DNA from 4 places in the uncultured Azonexus sp. genome. Region 1 is predicted to be linked to each of the others. Evidence: riboswitches for the same ligand, from Rfam matches in the RefSeq annotation. Region 1 holds a riboswitch; each other region holds the start of a gene.
What was found. Region 1 has a riboswitch for cobalamin ahead of Q0799_RS05490 (DUF2796 domain-containing protein). Riboswitches for the same ligand answer to the same signal wherever they lie in the genome.
Positions count from the first base shown of each region.

Region 2: linked by a shared signal. The riboswitch ahead of Q0799_RS00920 (ribonucleoside-diphosphate reductase subunit alpha) and the one ahead of Q0799_RS05490 (DUF2796 domain-containing protein) in region 1 are both predicted to bind cobalamin.
Region 3: linked by a shared signal. The riboswitch ahead of Q0799_RS03920 (TonB-dependent receptor) and the one ahead of Q0799_RS05490 (DUF2796 domain-containing protein) in region 1 are both predicted to bind cobalamin.
Region 4: linked by a shared signal. The riboswitch ahead of bluB (5,6-dimethylbenzimidazole synthase) and the one ahead of Q0799_RS05490 (DUF2796 domain-containing protein) in region 1 are both predicted to bind cobalamin.

Region 1 covers NZ_CALJNI010000006.1:17,818-22,022, forward strand. Annotated here, with positions in the region: gene cobN (cobaltochelatase subunit CobN) at 1-342, opposite strand, end outside; gene Q0799_RS05480 (DUF2149 domain-containing protein) at 339-641, opposite strand; gene Q0799_RS05485 (hypothetical protein) at 638-1,099, opposite strand; gene Q0799_RS05490 (DUF2796 domain-containing protein) at 1,099-1,623, opposite strand; cobalamin riboswitch at 1,691-1,922, opposite strand; gene Q0799_RS05495 (hypothetical protein) at 2,044-2,310, shown strand; gene rpsD (30S ribosomal protein S4) at 2,340-2,957, shown strand; gene Q0799_RS05505 (hemin uptake protein HemP) at 2,976-3,206, shown strand; gene Q0799_RS05510 (hypothetical protein) at 3,470-3,676, shown strand; gene Q0799_RS05515 (hypothetical protein) at 3,660-4,085, shown strand; gene Q0799_RS05520 (DUF2325 domain-containing protein) at 4,113-4,205, shown strand, end outside.
Region 2 covers NZ_CALJNI010000001.1:198,803-203,007, forward strand. Annotated here, with positions in the region: gene Q0799_RS00915 (3'-5' exonuclease family protein) at 1-1,202, opposite strand, end outside; cobalamin riboswitch at 1,329-1,531, shown strand; gene Q0799_RS00920 (ribonucleoside-diphosphate reductase subunit alpha) at 1,687-4,205, shown strand, end outside.
Region 3 covers NZ_CALJNI010000004.1:243,204-247,408, forward strand. Annotated here, with positions in the region: gene Q0799_RS03915 (iron ABC transporter permease) at 1-3, opposite strand, end outside; gene Q0799_RS03920 (TonB-dependent receptor) at 7-1,839, opposite strand; cobalamin riboswitch at 1,944-2,150, opposite strand; gene Q0799_RS03925 (hypothetical protein) at 2,265-2,462, shown strand; gene Q0799_RS03930 (cell division protein ZapA) at 2,464-2,790, shown strand; RNA gene ssrS (6S RNA) at 2,815-2,994, shown strand; gene Q0799_RS03940 (sulfite exporter TauE/SafE family protein) at 3,045-3,851, shown strand; gene Q0799_RS03945 (enoyl-CoA hydratase-related protein) at 3,852-4,205, opposite strand, start outside.
Region 4 covers NZ_CALJNI010000008.1:161,695-165,899, reverse strand. Annotated here, with positions in the region: gene cobD (threonine-phosphate decarboxylase CobD) at 1-765, opposite strand, end outside; gene cbiB (adenosylcobinamide-phosphate synthase CbiB) at 758-1,672, opposite strand; gene bluB (5,6-dimethylbenzimidazole synthase) at 1,669-2,409, opposite strand; cobalamin riboswitch at 2,449-2,633, opposite strand; gene Q0799_RS06735 (cobyric acid synthase) at 2,693-4,168, shown strand.

The DNA of each region.
Region 1 (4,205 bases):
AACCGACTCGGGGCCGATCCAGATCACCGGCACTTTGACCGCGCCAGCCGGCAGCATGTCGGCCAGCAGTGCCTGCGGCATCGCATGCGGCGCATCGACCCACAGCATGTCGGCACTGGTGGCCGCCGCCAGCAGGCGCCGGCGCTGCGCCGGGCGTTCGCTCTCCGGCAGGGTCAGCGGCGTATCGAAATGCCGGAAACGCCAGCCATTCGCCTGCGCCAGGCGTTCGACCAGGGCGGTGCGGGCCTTGGGCGTGATGTCGGCGGTCACCCACAACAGTTCGCGCGCCTGCGCAGCACCCGCCAGGCAGGCGAGCAGCAGCCATCCCAGCCAGCGCATCATGGCTTGGTGGCCGGGCCGTCTTCCGGAACGTAGATGATGCTGCCGTCGCGCAAGCGGTAGGCAACGCCGGCCCGCACGCCCTCTCCTTCGCCGCTGTCGCCGGTGCCCTGGTAGCGGATTTCCTGGCCGTTTTCCGGAATCGCCAGTTCCACCGGCGCCCCCGGATCGCCAGCCGACGACAGGTTGACCGCCGCCAGCAGGGCGACGACCAGAACGAGAAAGACATCGACCAGGTTGATCGACGAGAGCATCGGGTCGTCGTCATCCTCTTCCAGGATGTTGAAATGCTTGAGGCTCACGCCAGGCCCTCCCGGCGCTTGCGGATGGCCAGCAGTTCGCCGAGCAGCCAGCGACGGCGTAGGGAATACAGGACCAGGCCGATGGCCGCCGCCGTCAGCGCCAGCACGACGCCGGCAAAGGCGTCGCTGAACACCGCCAGCGCAGCACTGCCGTTGCCGCTGGCAACCCCATGCAGCGCCGGGCCGAGCGGGATCATGGTGGCGATCAGACCGAGCATCGGCGTCACCCGGCTGAGCAGGCGCAGCGGCTCAAGCCGGCGCAGGACGATCAACTCGATCTCGTCGAACGCCAGTTCCGGTGCGTCGGGCAGACTGCGGAAGGCCGGCGAACGCCGTTGCCAGGCCTCGACCAGCACGGCGCCGCTCATCCACAAGGCGTAGACCAGCGCCGCCGCCAGCAGCCAGAGAATCGGCGTCAGCAGCAACTGGGTGAGTTGGGTAAAGCCGGCCTCCAGCATCAGAACACCAGCGCCGGGAAACGCGGACGGATGGTCTGGGTCTTTTTCGCGCCGGCCCGCTCCAGGCGGACCCGCAACTGCTTGAGCCCCGGGTGGTCACGGAAGGCGCTGAAGCTCAGCGACTTGAGCGCTTCGGGCTGCGCGCACTCGAAGCGGATTTCGTGCACCAGGTTGGCAATATCGACCTTGGGATCGACGACCTCGCCCAGCGCCGGTTCGGTGCGACTGCCACTCAGCTTGCACTGGGCTTCTGCCGGCGGCTCGACGAAGCGCAACGGGTCGGCAACACGTTCGACGAAGGCCTGCCAGACCTGCTGCTGTTTTTCGTTGCGGGGCGGGTAGTCGTAGCCAAGATAGGCTTCGAGCGGCACATCGAGGCGCACCGTCAGCGCCGCACCATCAATACTGACCTGGACATTGCCGTGACCGTGGGTGTGGTTGCCGTGGGCCAGGGAAAGCGGGGAAAAACAGGCAGCCGCCGTGAACACGGCGCACGCCGCCACACGCGTGGGGATTTTTGACATGGGAAGAAGTTCCAAAATGACGCCCTGCCGACCTCCCCGTCGACATCAGGCATTACGGCCCGGCGCATGCGCGGACCACCCTGTTGGCCGGTATCCGGGCTGGTGGATCTTGCCTTCACCGCCTTCCCGGGATGCGTTGCATCGCCAGTGGCTGCAGGGTGAAAACTGGACGCGGACGTCCATCCACTTACCGTTGCGGGGGCAGCGCTGGTTGGAGCTGCCTGACGGCCAATCTCCCAGCTTCCCGTTTAACCGCGCCGGCCGAGGCAAGCGCGAGCACCAACGAGTGGATGTTAGCACAGCCTGCGAAAAAGACGCTTGACGCCAAATGAATTATTAACAATAATTCTCATTCATTAGCCAGCAAGCCGCGTTTCCGGCCAGCCAGCCAGTTTCCCCGAACCGACTGGAGCGCCCCTCATGGAACACGCCGACATGCCCCTCGAACTCAGGCTGGCTGCCGTCATCCACCTGTTGTCCTCGTCAGCCCTGCGCGGCGCCACCTTCCACAAGACCGAAGCCTTGCGCACTCATCTGCGCAGCGTGGCTGACAGCGCCGAACTCAATCCCTACCTGAAGAGCACGCTGCAGGAAGTCCTCGGTGGCTGGGAGGCGGTGCACTGCCACCCCGCTTCGGTTCCGGTCGATTGCTACCCGCTGGCCCACCCCGGCTGCCAGACCCACTGACATCAATCACAGTACGAGAGAGAGTAATCATGTCCCGTTATACCGGCCCCCGCCTCAAAGTCCTGCGCGCCCTCGGCGTCGATCTGCCGGGGCTGTCGCGCAAGTCGATGCAGGAACGCAACCAGCCGCCCGGCCAGCACGGCGCCCGCAAAGTCACCTCGCGCAAGTCCGAATTCGGCCTGCAACTGATGGAAAAACAGAAGCTGCGCTACAACTACGGTCTGAGCGAACGCCAGCTACGCCGCGCCGTCGCCGATGCCAAGAAGGATCGCGGCGCCACCGGCAACAAGCTGGTCGAACTGCTCGAACGCCGCCTCGACAACATGGTCTTCCGCGCAGGTTTCGCGCCGACCATTCCGGCCGCCCGCCAACTGGTCAGCCACGGTCATTTCCAGCTCAACGGCAAGCGCGTGACCATTCCCTCGATCCGCCTGCGCATCGGCGACGCCTTCGGCCCGACCGAGGCCGGACGCAAGATCGATCTGGTGCGCGCCACGCTCGAAGAGCCGGCGCTGGAGCGTCCGCAATGGATCGCCTTCGATGACGCGACGACCTGCGCCCGCCTGACCCACCTGCCCGATGGCGACGCGGCGCCCTTCCCACTCGACCTGCAGCGTGTGGTCGAGTACTACGCCACCCGGATGTAATCCCTCGAGGAGCCCATCATGGAACCGAGCAAACAGACTCTGCGCATTCCGTTCCTGCATGCCAACGGTCCGCGCCCGACCTTGCGTCTCAAGCCCGAACAAGCCGCCGCCCGGACCGCAAGCTGCGCGATCCAGTGCATCGCCAGCAAAGCCCTGTTTGGCGAATGCAACGAAATCTGCATCCGCCACAGTGGCAGCGAGTACCGCCTGCGCATCACCCGCCAAGGCAAGCTGATCCTGACCAAGTAAGCCCCACCGAGCAAGCCGGAGCAGGTCGCTGACCCCGCCTGCTCCTCCGGAGGGCGCCGATCACACGCCGGCGCCCTCCACCCGGAAATAACATTGTCACAAAACGAAATAATTCTTGTTTGACTTAATTTGCCATTCACGTATATTAAGAACCATTCTCACTCATGCGAGGTGCCACATGAACAGTCTGTTGATCCATACCGGTATCGCCGCCACCCTGCTCTGGCTGATGCTGGCCGGCGCCGGTTTCTGAGGAGAAAGCCATGCCGAAAAGCGACATCTGGGCCGCCACCCTCAGCCTGGTCCTGATCCACGAAGAGACTGGGTGTCGTCAATCCGCGCTGCACGCGGCACGACTGCTTGAGCACCTGTGCGACCAGGACATCGATCATGAAACCCGTGAATTGTGCGAACGCGCCAGCCAACGCCTGGGTCAGCGCCAGGAGTTACACCATGCTTGCCCCGCTTGAAAACCGCGCCATCCTCGAAAAGGAACCTGGCGAGCCGCAGAGTGCCCTGGAAAGAGAAAACGCCGCCCTGCGCCGCGCCTTGCAGAAAGCCCGCAGCAGCCAGAAGCGGATGATCACGCTCAATGCTGCCCGCAGCATCGAACAAGCCAATCGCATCGCCTTGCTGGAAGCACAATCCAGCAATCTGCGCGCGCGCATCGCCCAGCTCGAATCCGGCCAGGCCATCATCGAACTGGGCCAACAACTGATGGAACTGCGGGAAGCCAACGAACAATTGATCGTCGCCGCCCAGCGCGTCTGGCACATGGACAAGACCATCTGCGCCGCGCACCGCGAGTGCGAGCGCCTGGCCCGCGAGCGCGACGACCTCGCCTTCCGCTTGTGCCAGCGCGCCAGCCATCACGCCTGAACCCGCTACTTGCCAAGGAATTCGCGCATGCCTGATTTTCCCCATCATGTCGCCGGCGGCAGCTTTACACCGAGCCGCCGCCCGCTGGCCTTGTTCGAGTCAATGATCAACGCTGCACCG
Region 2 (4,205 bases), on a different contig from region 1:
GCCGGGCCGGGGAAGGGCCAGCTGGCGAGTTTCAGTGTCACCATCGCGCCCATCAGTCGCATGCTGTGCTTGGCCAACGGCTCCTTGCCGACACAGCCGCCTTTGCAGCGGCGCGTCTGGTGGCCGAAGCAGGGTTTGTTGCCGACCTGGCGGTCGAGTCCGCTGAGGATGTCGCATAGTTGGTGGGCGTCGACCAGTTTGCGCAGCGTCTGCGTGGCTTCGCGGGGGCTCTTGAACAGTCCGTAGCAGGCGTTGCCGATGCCGAAGTCGAGGTCGGCGGCGAGGCGCAGTTCGGGTTTCAGCCAGCCGTCGCCGGCATCGATCAGGGTCCAGGTGCACACCTCTTCGTTGCGCCGTAACTGTCGGTTCTGCGTCGGTTGGCGGGTTTTCACCAGCTCGGCTTCGCGCAGCAGGGCGCCAATTTCGCCTGCGGTTTCGATCCAGTCGATGCGCCGGGTTTGCTGCGCCAGCGTCATTTCACGAGCCGAACGATGGTCGGCGGAAAAATGCGACAGCACCCGGCTGCGGATGTTCTTGCCCTTGCCGATGTAGAGCGGCAGTTCGCCGTGTTCGCTGGCTTCGCCGTAGAACAGGTAAACGCCGGGTGTTTCCGGCAGTTCGTCGATGACGGCGGGGTCGAGATGCGGCGGCAGGCTGGGGTAGGTGTTGAGTTTCCTGAGCGCTGCGTCGATGTCCTCGCCGCTGCGTTCGGCGTGGATTCTTTGCCAGAACTGATGGATCAGCTGGGCATCGGCCAGCGCCCGATGGCGACCGTTGGCGATCAGGCCGTGGCGCTCGATCAGGCTGTCCAGGCTGTGGCGCTTGAATTCCGGGTAGAGCGCGCGCGACAGCTTGACCGTGCACAGCACCGGCGCGCGGAATTCGATGCCGCTGCGCTTGAATTCGTTTTTCAGGAAGCCATAGTCGAAGCGCGCGTTGTGGGCGATGAACAGCCGTCCCTTGAGCCGGCGCAGGACATCTTCGGCGACCTCTGCAAAGGGCGGGGCAGAGGCGACCATGGCGTTGCTGATGCCGGTCAGGCTCTCGATGAATGGCGAAATATGGGTGCCCGGATTGACCAGTTGCTGCCACTCACGCACGGTCCCGTCGGCATCGACCTCGACGATGCCGATTTCGGTGATGCGGTCGGAGGTGGCGGTGGCGCCGGTGGTTTCCAGGTCGACGAAGGCGAGGGCAGTCATGGGGGCGGATTTTCGCATGAGACGGCGCGCGATTCATCCGCTTTGTTTCTACTACCCCTAGTGTTGTTCTTGTGTTTTCGTGCCTTATTTAGTGCTCCCTGCTTGCGCTTCGTCCTGCCTTGTCATAAAGTGTGCGCCGTTGATGGTTCCCCGCAAGGGGATTAAAACGGGAATCCGGTGCCGGATCTGACGATCCGAATCCCGGGGCTGCCCCCGCAACTGTAACCGGCGAGCGTTTCGCCACCCCATGCCACTGGATGCGTCCGGGAAGGCGGGTGAAACGCGTTGAGCCGGGAGCCAGGAGACCTGCCGCAACGTGTCCTTTTCATTTTCCTTTGGGGCGGGGTGTCCCTGGTGAGAGGTTTTGCGTGAGCGTTTCGTCTCCTGTCGTCCGTGCTTGTCCGTTGTCGCCGTCCGTCGGCACAGCGCTGCGCGGTCGCGTCACGCGCCAGCCATGTTCCGCCCCCCGAACCGGAGCATTGCCGTGTCCTCGAACGTCCTCGCGCACATTTCCGACCTGTCCGCCCACAGTGCCGCCGCGCTGCAGGTGATCCGCCGTCATGGCGCGGTCGTCGAATTCCATCCCGAGAAGATTTCCGTCGCCCTGACCAAGGCTTTCCTGGCGGTCGAGGGGAGCCAGAGCGCGACCTCGTCGCGGGTGCGCGAACTGGTCGCGCGGCTCACCGAAACGGTCGTGCGTTCGCTGACCCGCCGCCTGCCGGACGGTGGCCGGGTGCATATCGAGGACATCCAGGACCAGGTCGAACTGGCGCTGATGCGCTCCGGCGAGCACGACGTCGCCCGCGCCTACGTGCTCTACCGCGAACGACGCGCCGCCGAGCGGGCCGCGCTGGCCGAAGTCCAGGGCGTGCCCGAACTGCATGTGACGGTCGATGGCGAGCGCCGGCCGCTCGATGTCGCCGGCTTGCTGAAAACCTGCGAAACGGCGTGTGCCGGGCTGGGCGAGGGCGTTTCGCCGCGGACCATCCTCGACCACGCGCTGAAGAACCTGTACGACGGCGTTGCGCTGGCCGACGTCAAGCAGGCGCTGGTGCTCGCTGCGCGCACGCTGATCGAGCGCGAACCCGGCTACGACTACGCCACCGCCCGCCTGCTGCTGGCCAGCCTGGTCGAGGAAGCGGCCGGGCCGGAAGCGGCGCAGAATGAGGCCGTCGAAGCGGCTTATTTCCCGGTCTTCGTCGAACGCGGCGTGATTGCCGAACTGCTCGACCCGCGCCTCAAGGATTACGACCTCGACCGCCTGGCCGCCGCACTCAAGCCCGAGCGCAACCAGTTGTTCGGCTACCTCGGCCTGCAGACGCTGTACGACCGCTATTTCCTGCACATCGACGGCCGCCGCATCGAAACGCCGCAGCTTTTCTTCATGCGCGTGGCGATGGGCCTGGCATTGAACGAAATCGACCGCGAAGCGCGCGCCATCGAGTTTTACGACCTGATTTCCAGCTTCGATTTCATGTGTTCGACGCCGACCCTGTTCAACAGCGGCACCCTGCATTCGCAGCTTTCTTCCTGCTACCTGACCACGGTGGCCGACGACCTCGACGGTATCTACCAGTCGATCAAGGAAAACGCGCTGTTGCAGAAATACGCCGGCGGGCTGGGCAACGACTGGACGCCGGTGCGCGCGCTGGGCAGCCGCATCAAGGGCACCAACGGCCAGAGCCAGGGCGTGATTCCCTTCCTCAAAGTAGTCAACGATACGGCAGTCGCCGTGAACCAGGGCGGCAAGCGCAAGGGCGCCGTCTGCGCCTACCTGGAAACCTGGCACCTGGACATCGAGGAATTCCTGGAACTGCGCAAGAACACCGGCGACGAGCGCCGCCGCACGCACGACATGAACACCGCCAACTGGATTCCCGACCTGTTCATGCAGCGTGTGATCGCCGGTGCTGACTGGACGCTGTTCTCGCCGGTCGATACGCCCGACCTGCACGAGAAATCCGGCCGCGCCTTCGTCGAGGCGTATGAAGCCTACGAAGCCAAGGCCGCCGCCGGCCAGTTGAAGCTGCACAAGAAAGTGCCGGCCGTGCAACTGTGGCGCAAGATGCTGACCATGCTGTTCGAGACCGGGCACCCGTGGATCACCTTCAAGGACGCCTGCAACCTGCGCTCGCCGCAGCAGCACGTCGGCGTCGTCCATTCGAGCAACCTGTGCACCGAGATCACGCTGAACACCTCGGGTTCGGAAACGGCGGTGTGCAACCTCGGCTCGGTCAATCTGCTGGCGCATCTCAAGGACGACCAGCTCGACCGGGAAAAGCTGGCGCGCACCGTGAGCACCGCCATGCGCATGCTCGACAACGTCGTCGACATCAACTTCTACGCGACGCCCAAGGCGCGCAACGCCAACCTGCGCCACCGCCCGGTCGGCATGGGCATCATGGGTTTTGCCGATTGCCTCTACCAACTCGGCATCGCCTACGCCTCGCCGGAAGCCGTCGAATTCGCCGACCGCAGCATGGAAGCCGTCTGCTACCAGGCCTATTGGGCATCGACCGAATTGGCGCAGGAGCGCGGCCGCTATTCCAGCTTCACCGGCAGCCTGTGGGATCGCGGCATCCTGCCGCACGAAAGCATCGCGCTGCTCGAAGCCGGGCGCGGCGAGGCGGTCGAACTCAACCGTGACAGCCGTCTCGACTGGGACGCGCTGAAACAACGCATCGCCCGTTACGGCATGCGCAACTCCAACTGCGTCGCCATCGCGCCGACCGCGACCATCTCCAACATCGTCGGCGTCTCCGCCAGCATCGAGCCGGCCTACCAGAACCTCTACGTCAAATCCAACCTGTCCGGCGAATTCACCGTGGTCAACGAAGCGCTGGTGCGCGACCTCAAGGCGCTCGACCTGTGGGACGAAGTCATGGTCGCCGACCTCAAGTACTTCGACGGCTCGCTCGCTCGCATCGACCGCGTGCCCGACGAGCTGAAAGCCCGCTACGCCACCGCCTTCGAGATCGACCCGGTGTGGCTGATCGAAGCCGC
Region 3 (4,205 bases), on a different contig from region 1:
CATGGATTACTTCGGACTGTAGCGGATGCCGATGAAGGCATTGCGCCCCGGGGTGGCGTAGGTATCGGCGAGTATATAGTCCCGGTCGAAGAGGTTGTTGACGCGGGCAAAAATGCTCCATTCCGGGGCAAAACGGTAGGCAGCGTAGAGATTGGTCAGCGCGTAGCCGTCCAGTTCCACTCTGGTCGTTCCGGAATACTCGTAGCGCTTGCCGCTACCCAGCATTTCGGCACGCCAGTCCCAGCGGTCCAGCGTCTGGCCGACCGAGATGGCGGCCGAGTGCCGGGCACGCCTGGCAAGCTGACGGTCGTTGCGACGGTCAATCGCGTCAAGCCAGTCGTAGCTGGCCTGAAGATCCAGGCTGCTGAGCTTGCCCTGCCAGCTGAGTGTCGCACCCTCAAGTCTGGCGGAATCGATGTTCGTGGGCTGGTTCAGGGCGCCGACCCGGGTCCAGGCAATCATGTCCTTGACCCGGTTCAGGTACCAGGTCAACGAGATGGCCTGATTCCCGGCTTCATAGTGAATCGACAGCTCGCGATTGATCGCCGACTCGGGCTGCACGGCCGGGTTGCCGACGAAGGTTCCGGTCAGCGGGTAGTACAGTTCGTTGAAGGTCGGCGCCTTGAAGGCGGTGCCAACGCTCGCGCTGGCTCGCCAGTTGTTCGAGAAACGATAGCCATAGGCCAGCGAGCCGGTGGTCTTGTCACCGAACAGCGAGTCGTCGTCGTAGCGGGTGCTGGCCTGTAGGCGATGGGCGCCGAATCCACGGTTCCAGCCCAGCTGGACCGCGTCGTTGCGGCGTTGGGTTTTGGGGTAATTGCCCGAGGTATTGATGGCTTGCTCGGTACGCTCGAAGCCGATCAGGAAATTGCCCAGGCTGCCGCTCAGATCGTTCTGCCAGGCGTACATATCCTGCTCGGTGTTGAATTGACTGTTGCGCAGACCATTGCGCAGATTTTTCGAGTGATCGATGCTGCGCCCGACGGTCAATGTGCTGTTCCAGGCGCTGGTCAGCCGGTTTTTCAGTACCAGCGAGGCGTTGCCGTTTCTGGTCTGATTGACCCAGTCGACCGTCACGCCGGTGCCGTCGTAGCTGTTGCGACCTTCGGCGTGCAGGGCGGAAAGCATCAGTTCGTGTCCGGGGGCGAAGGTATAGCCGAGCCGTGCTGAGGTCGCCTGGTTGCGGAAACCGTCCTTGTCGGGATTGGCTGTCGCCGTCCACGGGCGACTGTTGAAGCCGTCGGTCGTCTCATGCGAAAGGGTCACGCCGTACTGCCAGCCGTTGCGCTTCCCGGACAAGCTGGCGCTGCCATTGCGCGTGCCGTAGCTGCCGGCTCCGGCTTCGGCAGAAAGATGAAGGGCTTCCTCGCTGCGCCGGGTGAAGATCTGGACCACGCCCCCGATGGCGTCGCTGCCGTACATTGCGGAGGCTGGGCCGCGGATGATTTCGATGCGCTCGATCTGGGCGACCGGAATGCGTGACCAGGTGGGTTCGCCCGACGTGGCCGAGCCCACCCGCATGCCATCGACCAGCAGCAGCACATGTTTGGCGTTGGTGCCGCGGATGAGCAACGAGGAATTGGCACCCCAACTGCCGTTGGCGACGATCTGTATGCCCGGCTGAGCGGCCAGGATCTGTTCGAGATTGGTGTGGCCGGCGGCTTCGATCTCGTTGCGCTCGATCACGCTGACATCGGTCAGCACTTCGCTGACCCGCATCGGCTGGCGTGTCGCGGTGACCACCATGGTGTCGAGGCTGGCAAGCTGTTCCGTGGCCTGCAGCGGTTGGCAAAAAGCGAGCGGTAGCAATACCGCCAGCGGCTTGAGGCGTGAATTCATGGATTTCCCCTTCCCGGCAGGCGTCCCCGCATGCCGGAATGCATTGACAAGAAAGTCCGCAGGGGAGAGGGCTGGTCTGGAACCGGCACCACCACCCCGTGGTACTTCCGCTAGGTGTGCAAGGCCGGTATCCGGGCTCGCAAGTCTTGACGTATCGCCTTCCCAGGTTTCCCCAGTGGCTTCGTGATACGCCCGCACTTGCTTACCGTTGCGGGGGCAGCAGCGGCTTGGTCTCGTTGGAGACGCACCGCTTTCCCGTTTAACTGCGCTTGGTGAAAACCGCGCGCAGCACCTGACACGGCGCGCATTCTAGCGCGCCTGGCCGGGAGATGCGAATGCCAATGGCGTCGACAGCCGATAAAACACTTTGAAAATAGCTGCTTAGTCCTTGACCGGGCAGTATTTGTCCCTCTATAGTGCGCGCCATGAATAGCGAATTCGAAGCGCTCGAAGCCAAGATCGATCAGGTCGTCGCCCTGGTGCACCAGTTGCGTGCCGAGAACGAGGTCCTGAAGAACCAGATAGCCACGGCCGAGGCCGAGCGTCTGCACTTGCGCTCGACGATGACGGCTGCCCGCGAGCGGCTGGAAGGCCTGATGGACAAGCTGCCCGAGGATGCCTGAGATGAGTGCCGAGCAGAATTTCCTCGACGTCAAGATCATGGGCCGCGAATACCGCGTTGCCTGCCGGCCGGAGGAGCGCGATGCGCTGCTGGCGGCGGTCGATCTGGTCGACAACAAGATGCGCGAAATCGCCCAGAAGACCAAGAGCACCATTGCCGAACGCGTGGCGGTGATGGCCGCGCTGAACATCGCCCACGAACGCCTGGCGGCGCCGGCTGGCGAGGCTGCCGAAGAAGCGCTTGCGTCGACCGACACGAAGCGTAGAATCGAAGACATGGGAGCACGGCTCGATGCCGTGCTGGCACCCCAGCAGCAACTGGATCTCTGAGTCGCTGCGGGATTGCCCGCCGAGTGTTCCCTGCGGTGTTTGTTAAGGCCATATATTCCTTGAACCAATGCTGATTGGCATCGGTTGCGGACCAAGACTCCGCTGTTGTGCGCGTTCTTCGTCGAATGTGCCTGATGCGGAAGGAAAGCAGCCACTCTGAACCCAGGTTCAGGATGCCGGCCTGACGGCACTCGCGGGGACTTTTACCAAACAGGTGGCAGCTTCTGCCACCTGTTTTCATTTGCAGGGTGGTGATGGAAATCGAGTGGCTGCTGGCCTATCTGCTGTTGGGCGCGTTTGTCGGGTTTTTTGCCGGTCTGCTCGGCGTGGGTGGCGGCGGCATCATGGTCCCCGTATTGACCACCCTGTTTGCCGCGCAAGGCTTTCCCCGCGAGCATCTGGTTCATGTTGCGCTGGGGACGTCGATGGCGGCCATTGTGATGACTTCGATTTCCAGTCTGCGTGCGCATCATGCCCATGGTGCGGTGCGTTGGGACATCGTGCGCGGCATTACGCCGGGTGTCCTGCTCGGTACTTTCGGCGGCACCTTCATCGCCTCGCGCGTGGATAGCGTGCCGCTGGCGATTTTCTTTGGCTGCTTCATGGCCTATGTGTCGCTGCAGATGATCCTCAACGTCAAACCCAAGCCGACCCGGGAACTGCCCGGTCAGGCCGGCATGGTCGGCGTCGGTGGCGGCATCGGCCTGGTCTCGGCGCTGGTGGCGATCGGCGGCGGCTCGCTGTCGGTGCCGTTCATGACCTGGTGCAACGTCAAGATGCAGCACGCCATCGGTACTTCGGCGGCGATCGGCTTGCCGATTGCGCTGGCCGGGGCGCTCGGTTACCTGATCAACGGCTGGGGCAGCAGCGGCCTGCCGGACTGGTCCATCGGTTACGTCTATCTGCCGGCACTGGTGCTGGTCAGCGCCGTGTCGACGTTCACCGCGCCGCTGGGCGCCCGCCTGGCGCATCGGCTGCCGGTGGCAACCCTGAAGAAGGTGTTTGCCGGTGTGCTGATCCTGCTCTCGGCGAAGATGCTGCACACCGTTTTCGGTAGCTGATCAGCGCGCCTTGAACACCGGTTTGCGCTTTTCCAGGAAAGCCGCCAGCCCTTCCCGGTAGTCCTCGGTGTCGAGGAAGGCGAAGGACGCGGTTTTTTCTTCGTCGGTCAACGGGCGGCCGTCGAGCAGGCGGTGGATCCATTGCTTGTGCCAGGCAGCGACCAGCGGGGCGCCGTGGCCGATGCGGCGGGCTGTGGCATAGGCTTCGTCGATGACCTGCGGGTCGGCGACAACGCGCGTCAGCAGGCCTTTTTCATAGGCTTCGCGGGCGTTCAGGATGCGCCCTTCGAGCAGGATTTCCTTGACCACCGCCGGCCCGGCAAGACGTAGCAGGCCTTCCATTTCGCCCGGGTA
Region 4 (4,205 bases), on a different contig from region 1:
GTCGGCGTGCAGGCGCTGGCGCGTCGCCGCCTGCCAGGCGCTGTCGGCCAGTGCCAGCGTTGCCGCGGCGCGCGACGGGCCGGCGACGCTCCACGGGCCGATTGCCTCGGCCATCTTTGTCAGCAGTTCGGGGGCAGCGAACAGGAAACCGACGCGCAGCCCGGCCAGGCCGAAGAACTTGCCCAGCGAACGGAAGACGATCAGGTTCGGCGCGTCCGCCGTGCCGGCCAGCGGCGTCAGGCTGTGCTCGGGCGTGGCGTCGATGAAGGCTTCGTCGACGATCAGCCAGCCGCCGCGCTTTTTCAGTTGCGCCGCGGCGTCGACCGCCAGTTCGCGCGGGTGGCGGTCGGCGGTCGGGTTGTTCGGGTTGCACAGCAGCACGTAGGGCGTCGCCGCCGCCAGCGCGCGCGGCAGCGTCGCGTTCTGCAGGAAGCGCAGCTTGTGGCCGGCGCGCTGCCAGGCCTGCGGGTGTTCGTTGTAGAGCGGCGCGATGCAGGCCACGGCGGCGCGCGGCAGCAGCGCCGGCAACCACTGGATGGCGGCCTGCGAACCCGCGACCGGCAGGAGGTTGCTATTGCCGTAGTAGGCGGCAGCGGCGGCCTCCAGGCCGTCGTTGTCTTCCGGCAGGCGTTGCCAGACTGCGGCCGGCAGCGGCGGCACCGGCCAGCCCTGCGGGTTGATGCCGGTGGACAGATCGAGCCAGTCGGCGAGCGGGATGTCGTAGTGGGCCGCGGCTTCGCGCAGGCGGCCGCCATGGTCAAGCATGCAGGGCTCCGATCAGGAAAAGGACGGCCAGCCACAGCCACAGGCTGCGCCGGATCAGCGTGATCGCCCGGCCGAGGTCGGCGGCGACCGGCGCCGGGCCGCAGCCGAGCGGTGGGCGGATTTCCTCGCGGCCGTGGTAGATGGCGGCGCCGCCGCACTGTACGCCGAGGCTGCCAGCGCCCGCCGCCATCACCGGGCCGGCGTTCGGGCTCTCCCAGCCGGGCGCCTGGGCGCGCCAGCAAGCCAGCGCGTCGCGCCAGCGGCCGAGCAGGGCGTAAGTCAGCGCGGTCAGCCGGGCCGGCAGCCAGTTGAGCGCATCGTCAACGCGGGCGGCCCAGCGGCCGTACAGGTTGTAGCGCTCGGTCCGGTAGCCCCACATCGCATCGAGCGTGTTGGCCAGCCGGAACAGCAGGGCGCCGGGGCCGCCGAGCAGGGCGAACCAGAACAGCGCGCCGAAGATCGCGTCGTTGCCGTTTTCCAGCACCGATTCGACGCCGGCCTTGGCGACGCCGGCCTCGTCGAGTGCTGCGGTATCGCGGGAAACAATCCAGCCGACGCGCTGCCGCGCCTCATCAAGGCGTCCCTCGCTCAGCGGCCGGGCGACCGCTTCTGCGTGTTCGCACAGGCTGCGCGCGCCGAGCGAAAAATAGAGCAGCAGTACGTCGACCGCGAACGGCGCCAATGGCCGTAAAGCCAGTGCCAGCGCCACCCAGGGCAGCACCGCCAGCGCCCAGCCGAGCACGCCGCCGGGAATCGTGCGCCGGTTCAGTCGTTTTTCGATCGCTGCCGCCAGCGTGCCGAAGCCGACCAGCGGGTGAAAGCGCCGGACTTCGCCGAACAGGCGGTCGAGCAGCACGGCGGCGAGCGCCGCCAGCGGCATGGCGAAGGGGCCGTCGATCAGGGTCATCCGGGGAAGCGCCCCTGTTCCTGGGCAATCCGGTGCATGTCGGCCAGTGTGGCGCTCAGGCTGTCTTCCCGCTTGGGGTCGCTGCTCCCCCATTGTTCGAAATAGAGCAGGTCGGCGGCCGGCAGGCGCGGCAGCCAGCCGGCTTTCTCCAGTTCGGGACGGTCGTTGAAATGGCTGACGTGGCCGATGCACAGATAGGCAATCGGCACGATGTGATGCGGAATGCCGAGCGCGTCCTGCAGCGCCTTCTCGTGGAAGATGCTGACCCAGCCGACGCCGAGGCCCTCGGCGCGGGCGGCCAGCCACAGGTTCTGCACGGCGCACACGCTGCTGTACAGGTCCATGGTCGGCATGTGCGTGCGGCCGAGCACCACCGGGCCGCTGCGCGAGCGGTCGCAGGTGATGCACAGGTTGACCGGCGCGTCGAGGATGCCCTGCAGCTTGAGCTTGCTGTAGATCTCGCGCTTCTCGTCGGGGAACATCCGCTCGGCTTCGGCATTGGCCTCGCGGAAGATGTCATGAACCCGCTGTTTCACGTCCGCCGAGCGGACGACGAGGAAATTCCACGGCTGCATGAAACCGACCGATGGCGCGTGGTGCGCCGCCATCAGGATGCGCGCGAGTTGCTCGTCGGCGACCGGGTCGGGCAGGAACTGGCCGCGCACGTCGCGGCGGCTGAAAATGGCGTGATAGACGGCGGCCCGTTCGGCGTCGGAAAAAGCGTGCTGGTTTTCCATGGATTCCCCTTCTGGAAACGCGAAGGCACCCGTCCACGGTGCCGAATTACGTCTCCCGGCCGGTCTTCTGACTCGGATTCACCCGGACGATGCGCCTTCCCGCCGCAGCAGTGGCCTGTGCATCGCCCGTCATCCTCACAGCGTTGGGCACGTGGCGGAATCGCACCGCCTTCCCGATTCTCCTGCCGGCAAAGCCGGAAGGCACCGGGAGACAAGTTTCCGATTCGCATCGGAAGGCAGCGATGGTGCCATAATTACGGCCTTTTTTCACGGGTTTGCACGCATGATAGGCAACGCGCTGATGGTTCAGGGAACGACGTCCGACGCCGGCAAATCGACGCTGGTCGCGGCGCTGTGCCGGATTCTCAAGCGTCGCGGGGTGCGCGTGGCGCCGTTCAAACCGCAGAACATGGCGCTCAATTCGGCGGTCACCGTCGATGGCGGCGAGATCGGCCGGGCGCAGGCGCTGCAGGCGCTGGCCTGCGGTCTCGAACCGCATACCGATTTCAACCCGGTGCTGTTGAAGCCGACCACCGACCGCAAGGCGCAGGTGATCATCCACGGCAAGGTCGCCACCGACCTCGACGCCAAGGCTTACCACGACTACAAGCCGCGGGCGATGGGCGCGGTGCTCGAATCCTGGGGCCGGCTGACCGCGCACTACGACTGCGTGCTGGTCGAAGGCGCCGGCTCGCCGGCCGAGATCAACCTGCGCGACCGCGACATCGCCAACATGGGCTTTGCCGAGGCGGTCGATTGCCCGGTGATCATCGTCGCCGACATAGACCGCGGAGGCGTCTTCGCCCATCTGGTCGGTACGCTGGAACTGCTGTCAGCGTCCGAGCAGGCGCGCGTCGTCGGCTTCGTCATCAATCGTTTCCGTGGTGACATTGCGTTGCTTGAACCCGGTCTCGACTGGCTCGAACAGCGCACCGGCAAGCCGGTGCTCGGTGTGCTGCCCTACCTGCACGGGCTGATGCTCGACGCCGAGGACGCGATCGCGACGTCCACGGTCGACGGCAAGAAAACGGCAAGAATCCGCGTCGTCGCGCCGGCCTACCCGCGCACCTCCAACCACAACGATCTCGATCCGTTGCGCCTGCATCCGCAGGTCGATTTCCGCTGGATCGCGCCGGGCGAAGCCTTGCCGCCGGCCGACCTGATCGTCCTGCCCGGTTCCAAGGCAGTGCGTGCCGACCTCGACTGGTTGCGCGCCCACGGCCACGATCAGGCCATCGCCCGCCACTTGCGCTACGGCGGCAAGGTGATCGGCCTGTGCGGCGGCTACCAGATGCTCGGGCGCAGCATTGCCGACCCGCTCGGTCTCGAAGGACAGCCGGGAACGACGGCGGGCCTCGGTTTCCTGGCGGTGGACACGACGCTGGAAAGCGAAAAGCAGTTGCGCAATGTCAGCGGTCATCTGCATCTCGAAGGACAACCGGCGATGACCGGCTACGAAATTCACCTCGGCGTCACCCAGGGCGATGGCTTGACACGGGCCGCCGTGCAGCTGGCCGATGGCCGTGCCGACGGCGCCATCTCGGCTGACGACCAGGTGCTCGGCACCTACTGCCACGGCGTTTTCGACCATCCCGAGGCCCTGGCTGCATTGTTGAACTGGGCCGGTGCCGGCGAGGTCGACAGCGTCGATTTCGCCGCCCGCCGCGAAGCTGATCTCGACCGCCTGGCCGATTCGGTCGAGGCGGCGTTCGACTGGGAAAAGCTCAGGCCCTGGCTGGCCGCCGTTAGCCTGCGTTAAGAATCTGTTTAGACAGTACCGCCGACAATAGGGCTTC